DNA from 2 places in the Enterobacter sp. JBIWA008 genome. Region 2 is predicted to be linked to the other one. Evidence: predicted binding sites of a transcription regulator. Region 2 holds the regulator's gene; the other holds the start of a gene.
What was found. Region 2 encodes PurR, which represses purine synthesis genes. Its sites were predicted from a motif close to CANGCAAACGTTTGCNTG; they were not measured.
Positions count from the first base shown of each region.

Region 1: a site for PurR is predicted at 5,643-5,660, ahead of purH (bifunctional phosphoribosylaminoimidazolecarboxamide formyltransferase/IMP cyclohydrolase). Genes of this name have one in related genera too.

Region 1 covers NZ_CP074149.1:282,440-290,013, forward strand. Annotated here, with positions in the region: gene hemE (uroporphyrinogen decarboxylase) at 1-119, shown strand, start outside; gene nfi (deoxyribonuclease V) at 129-800, shown strand; gene KGP24_RS01365 (YjaG family protein) at 842-1,432, shown strand; gene hupA (nucleoid-associated protein HU-alpha) at 1,619-1,891, shown strand; gene KGP24_RS01375 (DUF1481 domain-containing protein) at 1,903-2,595, shown strand; gene purD (phosphoribosylamine--glycine ligase) at 2,638-3,930, opposite strand; gene purH (bifunctional phosphoribosylaminoimidazolecarboxamide formyltransferase/IMP cyclohydrolase) at 3,946-5,535, opposite strand; rRNA gene KGP24_RS01390 (16S ribosomal RNA) at 6,098-7,574, shown strand, end outside.
Region 2 covers NZ_CP074149.1:2,148,337-2,155,910, reverse strand. Annotated here, with positions in the region: gene KGP24_RS10535 (C40 family peptidase) at 1-531, shown strand, start outside; gene sodB (superoxide dismutase [Fe]) at 653-1,234, shown strand; gene KGP24_RS10525 (MFS transporter) at 1,273-2,439, opposite strand; gene KGP24_RS10520 (YnhF family membrane protein) at 2,603-2,692, opposite strand; gene purR (HTH-type transcriptional repressor PurR) at 2,990-4,015, shown strand; gene punR (DNA-binding transcriptional activator PunR) at 4,033-4,944, opposite strand; gene punC (purine nucleoside transporter PunC) at 5,059-6,258, shown strand; gene cfa (cyclopropane fatty acyl phospholipid synthase) at 6,557-7,574, shown strand, end outside.

The sequences.
Region 1 (7,574 bases), 1.9 Mb from region 2:
GCCAGGGTGAAGGCCACATCTTTAACCTCGGCCACGGCATTCATCAGGATGTGCCGCCAGAACATGCAGGCGTATTTGTGGAGGCGGTGCACCGGCTATCTGCCCAGTATCACAAGTAAGGAGTGGTTATGGATCTCGCGTCGCTACGCGCTCAGCAAATCGAACTGGCTTCCTCAGTGATCCGCGAGGATCGTCTGGATAAGGATCCTCCGCAGTACATTGGCGGAGCGGACGTCGGGTTCGAGCAGGGTGGGGAAGTGACGCGAGCGGCTATGGTGGTGCTGAAGTACCCTTCGCTCGAGCTGGTGGAATACAAGGTGGCGCGCATCGCGACCACCATGCCGTACATCCCGGGCTTTCTCTCCTTCCGCGAATATCCCGCGCTGCTGGCAGCGTGGGAGGAGCTTTCGCAAAAACCTGACCTGCTGTTTGTCGATGGACACGGTATCTCACACCCGCGCCGCTTAGGTGTTGCCAGCCATTTTGGGCTGCTGGCGGATGTACCGACCATCGGCGTCGCCAAGAAACGCCTGTGCGGCGCGTTTGAACCACTTTCAGCCGAGCCGGGTGCGCTGGCGCCGCTTATCCATAAAGGTGAGCAGCTAGCCTGGGTCTGGCGCAGCAAGGCGCGCTGTAACCCGCTCTTTATCGCCACCGGGCACCGGGTGAGCATGGACAGCGCCCTGGCGTGGGTACAGCGCTGCATCAAGGGCTACCGCTTGCCGGAACCGACGCGTTGGGCAGACGCCGTGGCATCTTCGCGTCCGGCTTTTGTTCGTTGGCAGGAAATTCAGCGATGATTCAGGTAAACTGCGCCTAATTTTCGATTCGAGAGATCATCATGCTACAAAACCCGATTCACCTGCGCCTTGAGAAACTTGAAAGCTGGCAGCACGTGACGTTTATGGCTTGCCTGTGCGAGCGCATGTATCCCAACTATGCCGCGTTCTGTAAGGAAACGGGCTTTGGTGATGGCCATATCTACCGCCGCATTCTGGATCTGATCTGGGAAACGCTGACGGTGAAAGACGCGAAGGTGAACTTCGACTCCCAGCTGGAAAAGCTTGAAGAGGCGATTCCGGTTGCGGATGATTTTGACCTGTACGGTGTCTACCCGGCGATTGATGCCTGCGTGGCGTTAAGCGAACTGGTTCACTCTCGTCTGAGCGGTGAAACGCTGGAGCACGCTATTGAAGTTAGTAAGGCATCTATTACGACCGTCGCGATGCTGGAAATGACCCAGGAAGGTCGCGAGATGACCGACGAAGAGCTGCGTGCGAACCCGGCGGTTGAGCAAGAATGGGACATTCAGTGGGAAATTTTCCGCCTGCTGGCAGAGTGTGAAGAACGCGATATTGAGCTGATAAAAGGGCTGCGCGCGGACTTACGAGAGGCTGGTGAGAGCAATATTGGTATAATTTTTAACCAATGAGATAATAAAACTTGAGATAACGCCCGTTTTGTCGCTCCTCGACTCTTCCCTTTCGCCCCTTGTCTGGTCTACATTTGGGGGGCGAAAAAAAGTGGCTATCGGTGCGTGTATGCAGGAGAGTGCTTTTTTGGCATTTTCGTCGCACTCGATGCTTAGCAAGCGATAAACACATTGAAAGGATAACTTATGAACAAGACTCAACTGATTGATGTAATTGCGGACAAGGCTGATCTGTCTAAAGTGCAGGCTAAAGCTGCTCTGGAATCTACCCTGGCTGCTATTACTGAGTCTCTGAAAGAAGGTGATGCTGTACAACTGGTTGGTTTCGGTACCTTCAAAGTGAACCACCGCGCTGAGCGTACTGGCCGCAACCCGCAGACCGGTAAAGAAATCAAAATCGCCGCAGCTAACGTGCCGGCATTTGTTTCTGGTAAAGCACTGAAAGACGCAGTTAAGTAAGACGCGTGGCAGTGAACAGTTTTAACGAAGGGGCGGCAACGCCCCTTTTGTCATTCTGGCGTGGAACGCTCGCGCTGGCAGGCATGCTGCTGCTGTCAGCCTGCAGCCATGACACCTCCCTGCCGCCGTTTACCGCCAGCGGCTATGCGGACAACCAGGGCGCGGTCAGGATCTGGCGCAAAGATTCCGGCGGCGAAGTGCATCTGCTTTCGGCCTTCAGTCCGTGGCATAACGGCAATACGTCGACTGCAGAATATCGCTGGCAGGGAGATGACCTGTCGCTGATTGAACTGAACGTCTACAGCAAGACCCCCGAACACGTGAAAGTGCGTTTTGACGACCATGGCGAGCTGAGCTTTATGCAGCGCGAAGTCAGCGGTCAAAAACAACAGCTTTCCAGCGATCAAATCGCCCTCTACCGCTATCGTGCCGAACAAATACGCCAGACCAGCGACGCGCTTCGTCTGGGCCGCGTTGTGCTGCGCCAGGGGCGCTGGCATGCCGATGGAACGGTGACAACCTGCGAAGGGCAAACGGTCAAGCCTGAGCTCGAATCCTGGGCAACCGAACATATTCAACGCCGTCAGCGTCATTCATCAATGGAAGTGAGTGTGGCGTGGCTGGAAGCGCCGGAGGGCTCTCAGCTGCTGCTGGTGGCGAACGAAGACTTCTGCACCTGGCAGCCGACCGAAAAGAGTTTTTGATTTAAGTCCCCTCTCCCTTGAGGGAGAGGGTTGAGGGGGAAATTACTCGCCCTGCTCACGCGCAATTGCGCGATAACCGATATCCTGACGGCTAAAGCTGCCGTTCCAGTGAATATCCGCCATCAGCGCATAGGCGCGCTTCTGCGCTTCTGCCACGGTATGACCCAGCGCGGTGGCACACAGCACGCGTCCGCCGTTGGTGAGGACGCGATCGTCTTCAGCCAGCTTCGTACCAGCATGGAATACCTTCGCCCCGTCAATCTCTTCCAGCGGCAGACCGTGGATCTCATCCCCGGTGTTGTAGTTGCCCGGGTAACCACCCGCAGCAATCACCACGCCGAGAGACGCACGCTCGTCCCATTCTGAGGTTTTCTCGTCGAGCTTGCCTTCGCAGGCTGCCAGACACAGATCCACCAGATCGGATTTCATGCGCAGCATGATGGGCTGCGTTTCCGGATCGCCAAAGCGGCAGTTGAACTCGATAACCTTAGGGTTACCCTGCTTGTCGATCATCAGACCCGCATAGAGGAAACCGGTGTAGGTATTGCCTTCCGCCGCCATCCCCTTCACGGTAGGCCAGATGACGCGATCCATGGTGCGCTGGTGTACTTCGTCAGTCACTACCGGAGCAGGGGAGTAAGCGCCCATTCCGCCAGTATTTGGGCCGGTATCACCATTACCCACGCGCTTGTGGTCCTGGCTGGTGGCCATCGGCAGAACATGCTCGCCGTCGACCATCACGATAAAGCTGGCCTCTTCACCGTCGAGGAACTCTTCGATCACGATGCGGTGGCCCGCATCGCCAAAGGCGTTGCCCGCCAGCATATCCTGAACTGCGGCTTCGGCTTCTGCGAGGGTCATCGCGACGATAACGCCTTTACCGGCTGCCAGACCGTCGGCCTTGATAACAATCGGCGCGCCTTTTTCACGTAACCAGGCCAGGGCTGGCTCCACTTCGGTGAAGTTCTGATATTCCGCCGTCGGGATGTTATGACGCGCGAGGAAATCTTTGGTGAAGGCTTTAGAGCCTTCCAGCTGCGCGGCACCTTGCGTTGGCCCGAAGATTGTCAGGCCCGCCGCGCGGAATGCATCAACGACGCCAATTACCAGCGGCGCTTCCGGTCCTACGATGGTCAGGTCGATTTTCTCGCTCTGGGCAAAGCTCAGCAGCGCCGGGATATCGGTTACGCCAATGGCGACGTTCTGTAGCGTCGGCTCCAGGGCGGTACCGGCGTTGCCCGGTGCCACGAAGACCGTTTTTACCAGCGGAGACTGAGCCGCTTTCCACGCCAGAGCGTGCTCGCGTCCGCCGTTACCAATTACCAATACTTTCATTTTCAGCTCCGGGAATTAATGGCGGAAGTGGCGCATGTCGGTGAAGATCATCGCGATGCCGTGTTCGTCGGCGGCGGCAATCACTTCGTCATCGCGGATTGAGCCGCCAGGCTGGATCACGCAGGTGATGCCTACAGCGGCTGCCGCGTCGATACCGTCACGGAACGGGAAGAAGGCGTCAGAAGCCATGGCGGAGCCTTTTACTTCAAGTCCTTCGTCGCCTGCTTTAATACCCGCGATTTTCGCGGAGTAGACGCGGCTCATTTGGCCAGCACCTATTCCGATGGTCATGTTCTCTTTCGCGTAGACGATAGCGTTGGATTTGACGAACTTCGCGACCTTCCAGCAGAACAGCGCGTCACGCAGTTCCTGTTCGCTCGGCTGACGTTTGGTCACCACGCGCAGGTCTGCTTCTGCCACCATTCCCAGATCGCGGTCCTGGACCAGCAGACCGCCGTTCACGCGCTTGAAGTCCAGGCCCGGCACGCGTTCTGCCCACTGGCCACAAACCAGTACACGTACGTTCTGTTTTGCAGCGGTGATTTTCAGTGCCTCTTCGGATGCGGATGGTGCGATGATCACTTCAACAAACTGGCGGGAGATGATGGCCTGAGCTGTTTCAGCATCCAGCTCGCGGTTGAAGGCGATAATGCCGCCGAACGCAGAGGTCGGGTCGGTTTTGTAGGCGCGATCGTAGGCATCCAGAATAGAGGTGCTCACCGCAACGCCGCATGGGTTAGCATGCTTGACGATAACGCAGGCCGGCTCGCTGAACTCTTTCACGCACTCCAGCGCGGCGTCGGTGTCGGCAATGTTGTTATAGGAGAGCGCTTTGCCCTGAACCTGCTGGGCAGTCGCAACAGAGGCTTCTTTTACCTCTTCTTCTATATAGAAGGCTGCCTGCTGGTGGCTGTTCTCGCCGTAACGCATATCCTGCTTCTTAATGAAGTTCAGGTTCAGGGTACGCGGGAAGCGGCCAGAAGGATCTTTGCTTTCACCGTGGTAGGCCGGCACCAGGCTACCGAAGTAGTTGGCGATCATGCTGTCGTACGCGGCGGTGTGTTCGAAGGCTTTGATGGCGAGGTCGAAACGCGTTTCAAGCGTCAGTGACCCTTCGTTGGCATCCATCTCATTAATAATGGTTTCGTAATCGCTGCTCTTTACGACGATGGCTACATCTTTATGGTTCTTGGCCGCGGAGCGCACCATGGTTGGGCCGCCGATATCAATATTCTCTACGGCATCTTCCAGAGAACAGCCTTCGCGGGCAACGGTCTGGGCAAACGGGTAGAGGTTAACAACCACCATGTCGATTGGCGCGATGTCATGTTGTTCCATAATGGTGTCGTCCTGACCGCGACGGCCAAGAATACCGCCGTGCACTTTCGGGTGCAGGGTTTTGACGCGTCCATCCATCATTTCCGGGAAACCGGTGTAATCGGACACTTCGGTTACCGGCAGACCTTTATCTGCTAACAGGCGAGCGGTACCGCCTGTAGAAAGCAGCTCCACACCGCGTGCGGAAAGTGCCTGAGCGAATTCGACGATACCGGCTTTATCAGAAACACTGAGCAGAGCGCGGCGGACTGGACGACGTTGTTGCATGGTAAATCCCCTGGATTTCACGATTACAGAGAGCGTTAGATGAATTTTCCTGCGAAAAACTCATCTAACACACCTGACGGGGCATCCTTGTTAAGCGCGAGCATTTTAACGAAAACGTTTGCGCAACGCTCGCACATTTTTACTTTTTCGTATCATTGTGGATAAGTCTGTGTGTAAAAGGGTATAAGGCGGGGTTTTGCTGTGGAATGCAGCAGTCAGTCATTTTTCTGTCATTTAGCGGTTGCGGCCGGCTGAGAACTCCCTATAATGCGCCTCCATCGACACGGCGGATGTGAATCACTTCACACAACAAGCGGTTCGGTTGAAGAGAAAAAATCCTGAAATAACGGGTTGACTCTGAAAGAGGAAAGCGTAATATACGCCACCTCGCAACGGTGAGCGAAAGCCGCGTTGCAACTGCTCTTTAACAATTTATCAGACAATCTGTGTGGGCACTCAAAGTGACATGGATTCTTAACGTCGCAAGACGAAAAATGAATACCAAGTCTCTGAGTGAACATACGTAATTCATTACGAAGTTTAATTCACGAGCATCAAACTTAAATTGAAGAGTTTGATCATGGCTCAGATTGAACGCTGGCGGCAGGCCTAACACATGCAAGTCGAGCGGCAGCGGAAAGTAGCTTGCTACTTTGCCGGCGAGCGGCGGACGGGTGAGTAATGTCTGGGAAACTGCCTGATGGAGGGGGATAACTACTGGAAACGGTAGCTAATACCGCATAACGTCGCAAGACCAAAGAGGGGGACCTTCGGGCCTCTTGCCATCAGATGTGCCCAGATGGGATTAGCTAGTAGGTGGGGTAACGGCTCACCTAGGCGACGATCCCTAGCTGGTCTGAGAGGATGACCAGCCACACTGGAACTGAGACACGGTCCAGACTCCTACGGGAGGCAGCAGTGGGGAATATTGCACAATGGGCGCAAGCCTGATGCAGCCATGCCGCGTGTATGAAGAAGGCCTTCGGGTTGTAAAGTACTTTCAGCGGGGAGGAAGGTGTTGAGGTTAATAACCTCAGCAATTGACGTTACCCGCAGAAGAAGCACCGGCTAACTCCGTGCCAGCAGCCGCGGTAATACGGAGGGTGCAAGCGTTAATCGGAATTACTGGGCGTAAAGCGCACGCAGGCGGTCTGTCAAGTCGGATGTGAAATCCCCGGGCTCAACCTGGGAACTGCATTCGAAACTGGCAGGCTAGAGTCTTGTAGAGGGGGGTAGAATTCCAGGTGTAGCGGTGAAATGCGTAGAGATCTGGAGGAATACCGGTGGCGAAGGCGGCCCCCTGGACAAAGACTGACGCTCAGGTGCGAAAGCGTGGGGAGCAAACAGGATTAGATACCCTGGTAGTCCACGCCGTAAACGATGTCGACTTGGAGGTTGTGCCCTTGAGGCGTGGCTTCCGGAGCTAACGCGTTAAGTCGACCGCCTGGGGAGTACGGCCGCAAGGTTAAAACTCAAATGAATTGACGGGGGCCCGCACAAGCGGTGGAGCATGTGGTTTAATTCGATGCAACGCGAAGAACCTTACCTACTCTTGACATCCAGAGAACTTTCCAGAGATGGATTGGTGCCTTCGGGAACTCTGAGACAGGTGCTGCATGGCTGTCGTCAGCTCGTGTTGTGAAATGTTGGGTTAAGTCCCGCAACGAGCGCAACCCTTATCCTTTGTTGCCAGCGGTTAGGCCGGGAACTCAAAGGAGACTGCCAGTGATAAACTGGAGGAAGGTGGGGATGACGTCAAGTCATCATGGCCCTTACGAGTAGGGCTACACACGTGCTACAATGGCGCATACAAAGAGAAGCGACCTCGCGAGAGCAAGCGGACCTCATAAAGTGCGTCGTAGTCCGGATTGGAGTCTGCAACTCGACTCCATGAAGTCGGAATCGCTAGTAATCGTAGATCAGAATGCTACGGTGAATACGTTCCCGGGCCTTGTACACACCGCCCGTCACACCATGGGAGTGGGTTGCAAAAGAAGTAGGTAGCTTAACCTTCGGGAGGGCGCTTACCACTTTGTGAT
Region 2 (7,574 bases):
TCCGCTAAAAGTAAAGCTTCGCAAACCGCCGCTAACCTCGTTACCGAAAAATGCATCACGCGTAAAGGCCACAAGGCGAAATGCACGAAGGTCACGAAAATAGCGGAAGTGCATAAAGTGCGCGTACAGAAAGCGCAAAAGACCGCGATGAACAAACTGATGGGGCAGATTGGCAAACCTTATCACTGGGGTGGCAGCTCGCCGCGTACCGGGTTTGACTGCAGCGGCCTCGTCTATTACGCCTATAAAGATCTGGTCAAATTCCGCATTCCTCGTACCGCCAATGAGATGTACCACCTGCGGGATGCTTCACCGGTTGACCGCGGTGAACTGGAAAACGGCGATCTGGTATTCTTCCGCACTCAGGGTCGCGGCACGGCTGACCACGTCGGCGTCTATATAGGCAACGGCAAATTCATCCAGTCTCCACGTAGCGGCCAGGATATTCAGATCACCTCTCTCAGTGAAGACTACTGGGTACGCCACTACGTCGGCGCGCGCCGCGTGATGACGCCGAAAACCATTCGCTAACCTTACCCTGCCACATCCGTGGCGGGGTAAGTTCCTCTTTTGCATACTCTTTCAATTTGCTATTCTGTCCATGTTGTCTGTGTGGTTATTGACAACGCAAAATACAATAAGGAGAGAAGCAATGTCGTTCGAATTACCTGCACTACCGTATGCAAAAGACGCCCTGGCACCGCACATTTCTGCGGAAACCCTGGAATATCATTACGGCAAGCATCACCAGACGTACGTCACCAACCTGAACAATCTGATCAAAGGCACCGATTTTGAAGGCAAAACGCTGGAAGAGATCGTCCGCAGCTCAGAGGGTGGTGTCTTTAACAACGCGGCTCAGGTGTGGAACCACACCTTCTACTGGCACTGCCTGGCGCCGAATGCCGGCGGTGAACCTACCGGTGAACTGGCTACCGCTATTAATGCCGCATTTGGCAGCTTCGCGGATTTCAAAGCGAAATTTACCGATGCAGCCATCAAAAACTTCGGTTCTGGCTGGACGTGGCTGGTTAAAGAGGCGGATGGCAAACTGGCTATCGTGTCCACCTCAAACGCGGGCACCCCGCTGACCACCAGCGCTAAGCCGCTGATGACCGTGGACGTATGGGAACACGCTTACTACATTGATTACCGCAACGCGCGTCCGAACTACCTGGAACACTTCTGGGCACTGGTTAACTGGGACTTTATCGCGAAGAACTTCGCCGCGTAAAAGTCACGCAGAAGGGTTCGCCCTTCTGCGTTTTTGGTTTATTCCGCAGCGCAGGCTGCTTCAGGCTGTTTACGACCCGACATCATCACCAGCAGCAGGCCGAGCGCGGCAATAATCGCCCCCATCACCGGCACAAAGCTGTATCCCAGTCCCCCCGAAATCACGGCCCCACCGGCCGCCGCGCCCAGCGCATTGCCCAGGTTAAACGCACCGATATTCACGGAAGATGAAAGTCCCGGCGCTTCATGCGCGACGCGCATTACGCGCATCTGTAGCGGCGGCACCACGGCAAAGGTGGCGGCTCCCCAGACGACCATCGCAATCGCGGCCCCGAACTCATTACGCGCCAGCCACGGAATTGCAACCATGATGACAATCAGCAGGGTTAAGAAGCCCTTCAGCGTCCCGCTCACGGAACGGTCGGCAAATTTCCCGCCGAGATAGTTGCCGATCGAGAAGCCCACGCCAATCAGCACCAGCATCGCGGTAACGAAGAGAGGCGTTGCGTGGGTGATATCGTGCAGCACCGGTGAAATATAGGTGTAGAGGGTAAACATCGCCCCTGCCCCCAGCACGGTCGTGAGCAGCGCAGAGAGCACCTGCGGGCGCATCAGCACCGCCAGCTCTTTACGCACTTCCGGACGTTCTCCGGAGCTGCCTTTCGGCAGGGAGAAGAACAGCGCCACCATTGCAATCACGCCCAGCCCGGCAGTCGCCAGGAAAGACATACGCCATCCGATCGATTCTCCCAGCCAGGTTGCCGCAGGCACCCCGCCGATATTAGCAATCGTCAGCCCCATGAACATGGTTGCCACGGCGCTCGCCTGCTTATGTTTTGGCACCACGCTTGCAGCAACAACCGACCCCAGCCCAAAGAACGCGCCGTGGTTAAGGCTGGTCAGAACGCGCGACAGCATTAATGTGGTGTAGTCCGGCGAAATGGCCGAAAGCACGTTGCCCAGGGTGAAAATCGCCATCAGGAAAATCAGCGCATTGCGGCGCGCGCGGTGCGAAAGCAGAAGGGTCATCAGCGGTGCCCCGATCATCACGCCGATGGCGTAGGCGCTGATTAACATCCCTGCCGCAGGGATCGAGACATCTACGCCCCGGGCAATAACGGGCAGTAACCCCATCGGGGAGAATTCAGTGGTGCCAATCCCAAAAGCGCCAATCGCCAGGGCCAGCAGGGGAAAATTGATTTTCATGCGTCAACTCCGGATGCCGTGTCATGTGGTGACACAGAACAAAGAAGCGGAAAGCATGACATCAATCACAAAAAATGAGAAGTTAACAAAATGGCAAAAGATTTTTGCCAGAGAAGTAACAATCCGGGGAGTCGGGAGGGAGAAGGCTCTCCCTCCGCGTAAATCAATGCAGCGCAGCCGTCAGACCGGCCGCGACAATCAGAGCCAGCACAACAACGGTGGTGAACAGCGAAAACTTAAGATCGGAACTCATCAATTTTTCTCCTTTTAATCCCCCCACGAAAAGTGAGCTTGCTCATTTTTGCACAGATTACGTCAAAAATCTTCCTGGATTTATACTGATAACCACTTTACCTCTTCCCCTTTTCATCAAGATAGGACAAAATTCCACGCTAAATTTATTAGCGTACCGGCCATTGACCCCCTCCTGACGTCCCGTGTCGTTTTCCCGGCGTGCCGCAATTCAACATTGCGAGATAAGGGTGAGAGAAGGCAAACGTTTACCTTCAAGTTTTTCAGGAGTTTAGGATATGGTCTGGAGTGACATTTAATGGCAACAATTAAAGACGTAGCAAAACGCGCAAACGTTTCCACTACAACCGTATCACATGTAATTAACAAAACCCGCTTTGTGGCGGAAGAGACGCGCAACGCCGTCTGGGCAGCGATTAAAGAGCTGCACTATTCGCCAAGTGCGGTTGCACGTAGCCTCAAGGTTAATCACACCAAGTCCATTGGATTGCTGGCAACCAGCAGTGAAGCGGCCTATTTTGCCGAGATTATTGAAGCAGTTGAAAAAAACTGCTTCCAGAAAGGCTATACCCTGATTCTGGGCAACGCGTGGAACAGCATTGAAAAACAGCGTGCCTACCTGTCGATGATGGCGCAAAAGCGCGTTGATGGCCTGCTGGTGATGTGTTCCGAGTACCCGGAATCCGTGCTGTCGATGCTTGAAGAGTATCGCCATATTCCGATGGTGGTGATGGACTGGGGCGAAGCGCGCGCAGACTTCACCGATTCCGTTATCGATAACGCCTTTGAAGGCGGCTATATGGCCGGACGTTATCTGATCGAACGCGGTCACCGCGAGATTGGCGTGATCCCCGGTCCGCTGGAGCGCAACACCGGCGCGGGCCGTCTGGCCGGTTTTATGAAAGCGATGGAAGAAGCGCTGATCAACGTGCCGGAAAACTGGATTGTGCAGGGCGACTTTGAGCCGGAGTCGGGCTACCGCGCGATGCAGCAGATCGTCTCCCAGCCACACCGTCCGACCGCCGTGTTCTGCGGAGGCGACATCATGGCCATGGGCGCGCTCTGCGCCGCCGACGAGCTGGGCCTGCGCGTACCGCAGGATATTTCCGTGATCGGGTATGACAACGTGCGTAACGCGCGTTTCTTCACGCCAGCGTTGACGACCATTCACCAGCCGAAAGATTCGCTGGGGGAAACGGCCTTCAATATGCTGTTGGACAGAATCGTCAACAAACGCGAAGAGTCGCAGTCCATTGAAGTTCACCCGCGCCTGATTGAACGCCGTTCCGTTGCGGATGGTCCGTTCCGCGACTACCGTCGTTAATCCCTTTACGGGGCCAGCTATGCTGGCTCCCGTAACCATTCCCGGTTCAGCGTTTCGCTGTCCCCCAGATAATCAAGCAGCCAGGCCATCGCGGGCGAGACATCATTTTGTTGCCAGGTCAGGCAGCAGGCCGCGTCCGGGAACGGATTCTCCAGCGTCAGCTCAACCCACTCTCCGGTATCGATGCGCGGACGCGCGAAATGAACGGGCACCATCGCGACGCAAAGTCCGGCGCTGAGGCACGTCGCCGACGATTCCCAGTCAGGGGCAACCACCCTCCGCTGGTTGTCCAGAAGCCAGGTGATACGCTTGGGCAATGAACGAGACGTATCCTCCAGCACCAGCGACGGCCAGTTGCGCAGCGTATCATCGCTCAGCGGCCCTTCCATCGCCGCCAGCGGATGATCGCTTGCCACCACGCATTTCCAGCTCAGCATCCCCATATCACGAAAGGCGTAACGTCCCCCGACCGGGATCGCCTGCGTAGCCCCAATCGCCATCTCTGCCCTGCCGTCCGCCAGCGCATCCCAGACGCCGTTAAACACCTCCTGCGAGACCCGCAGCTCGACGTCAGAGAAATGACGGTAGAAATCGACGATCATCTGCCGGGTGCGTTCCGGCTTAACGATATTATCCACCGCGATGGAAAGATGTCCCCGCCAGCCGTTAGCGATCTGCTGACACTGTTCGCGGGTGATCTGCATTTTTTTGATAACAGAACGCCCTTCCTTTAAAAACCACGCGCCTGCGGGCGTTAATTCCACATCACGATGCCGTCGTTCAAACAGCGGAACCGCCAGCCACTCCTCCAGCTGGCGCACCGTGTAGCTGATTGCCGAAGGGACGCGGTGCAGCTCCTGCGCCGCACCGCTGAAGCTGCCGTTACGCGCAACAGCATCGACCACTTCAAGAGAATAATCTGACCACATTTTCTGCCTGCAAAATTTTTGAATGCACCAGCCAAATATTAGCGTTTCACAAGCGGCTTTGCACTCCCTACACTCAGCGCCAATGTATACCTGCCTCCTCAGGAGAATAAAATAATGCAACCCAGGATCGGTTTTTTAGTCTGGCTCGGCGGCTTAAGCGTGCTGGGCTTTTTGGCCACCGATATGTACCTGCCGGCGTTTGCCGCCATGCAGGAAGATTTACAAACGCCTGCTGCCGCCATCAGCGCCAGCCTGAGTTTGTTCCTCGCCGGTTTTGCTTTCGCACAGCTGCTCTGGGGACCGCTCTCGGATCGCTTTGGTCGTAAACCGGTACTGTTGCTGGGTCTGGCCATTTTTGCCGTGGGCTGCCTGGGGATGCTATGGGTACGCGATGCCACCTGGCTGCTGGTGCTGCGGTTTATTCAGGCCGTGGGCGTCTGTGCCGCGGCCGTGACCTGGCAGGCGCTGGTCACCGACTATTACCCGGCTAACCGCACAAACCGTATTTTCGCCACCATTATGCCGCTGGTGGGTCTTTCACCTGCCCTTGCCCCACTGCTGGGCAGCTGGATCCTCGCGCATTTCGACTGGCAGGCCATCTTCGCCACGCTGTTTGCCATTACCCTGGTACTGATGCTGCCGGCGTTCGCCCTCAGGCCCGCGCATAAAAAAGAAGCGCACGCTGACGCGACGCCGATTACCTTCACTTCCCTGCTCAGCACCAAAGCGTATCGCGGTAATGTCCTGATCTATGCCGCCTGCTCGGCAAGCTTCTTCGCGTGGCTCACCGGTTCGCCGTTCATTCTGCACGATATGGGCTACAGCCCTGCAGCCATCGGCCTGAGCTATGTTCCGCAGACTATCGCGTTTCTGGTGGGCGGGTACGGCTGTCGCGCGGCGCTGCAAAAATGGGAAGGTCAGCAGATGCTGCCGTGGCTGCTGGTGCTGTATGCGCTGAGCGTCATCGGGACCTGGGCCGTTGGCTTTATTCCGGGTGCCGGTCTGGCTGAAATTTTGATCCCATTCTGCGTGATGGCCGTCGCGAACGGGGCGATTTACCCGATTGTCGTAGCCCAGGCGCTGCGTCCGTTCCCGCAGGCGACAGGCCGCGCCGCCGCGCTGCAGAACACCCTGCAGCTGGGGCTGTGTTTCCTGGCAAGTCTGGTGGTCTCCGCGCTCATTGCCACGCCGCTCCTGACCACCACCAGCGTGATGCTGGTAACCGTTGCGCTGGCGGTGATGGGCTATCGCATGCAGGCAGCCGCGCAGCGTGAGCAGGACAACCGCACTCAGGTTGAAACATCACATGCCTGATCGCGCCGGAAATCATGTTAATTTTCAGTGATTAGGTTGCTAAGAATTTTCTATTGAATCACCAAATTTTGAGGCCTATACTAAATTTGGTTCGATTAAATACGATAAATATTAAGTGTTAACGGGAGCCGGAGCGCTCCCGTTTTACCATGGAAGGCATTTCGGCAAGGGTTATCTCCCTTCCTCTGTTCTACGTCGGATACTAGCCTCGCGGTATTTACCGTGAGATTTCTCACAAACCAAAAAAAGCGTCTACGCTGTTTTAAGGTTCTGATCACAGTAGGGTGATGGAGAAGCTATGAGTTCATCGTGTATAGAAGAAGTCAGCGTTCCGGACGACAACTGGTCCCGGATCGTCAGTGAACTGTTAGGTCGAGCAGGCATCACTATTAATGGATCATCGCCATCCGATCCTCAGGTTAAACATCCCGACTTTTTTAAACGCGTGTTGCGGGAGGGTTCGTTAGGCCTGGGAGAAAGTTATATGGACGGCTGGTGGGAGTGTGAACGTCTGGATACCTTTTTCGCCAGCGTGCTGCGTGCCGGTCTTGAAAATCAACTCCCTCGCAATCTGAAAGACACCCTGCGCGTCGCCTCTGCCCGACTGTTCAATCTGCAAAGTAAAAAACGCGCGTGGATTGTTGGCAAAGAACACTACGATCTTGGCAATGACCTGTTCAGCCGTATGCTGGACCCTTTCATGCAGTACTCCTGCGCCTACTGGAAAGAGGCGTCGACCCTTGAAGATGCCCAGCAGGCCAAGCTGCGTCTGATTAGCGAGAAGCTGCAGCTGCAGCCCGGTATGCGCGTGCTGGATATTGGCTGCGGCTGGGGTGGGCTGGCGTATTTTATGGCGAAGCACTATGGCGTCAGCGTTGTCGGCGTGACGATTTCAGCGGAACAGCAAAAAATGGCGCGAGAGCGCTGCCAGGGTCTCGATGTGGATATCCGGCTGCAGGATTACCGTGACCTGAACGAACAGTTTGACCGGATCGTTTCCGTCGGCATGTTCGAGCACGTCGGGCCGAAAAACTACGATACCTATTTTGAGGTGGTGGATCGTAATCTGAAACCGGACGGCATCTTCCTGCTCCACACTATCGGCTCTAAGCGGACCGACAATAACGTCGACCCATGGATCAACAAATACATCTTTCCGAATGGCTGCTTACCGTCCGTTCGCCAGATTGCCAACGCCAGCGAATCCCATTTCGTGATGGAAGACTGGCATAACTTTGGCGCGGATTACGACACTACGTTGATGGCATGGCACGCGCGTTTTCAGGAAACCTGGCCAGAAATTGCGGACAACTATT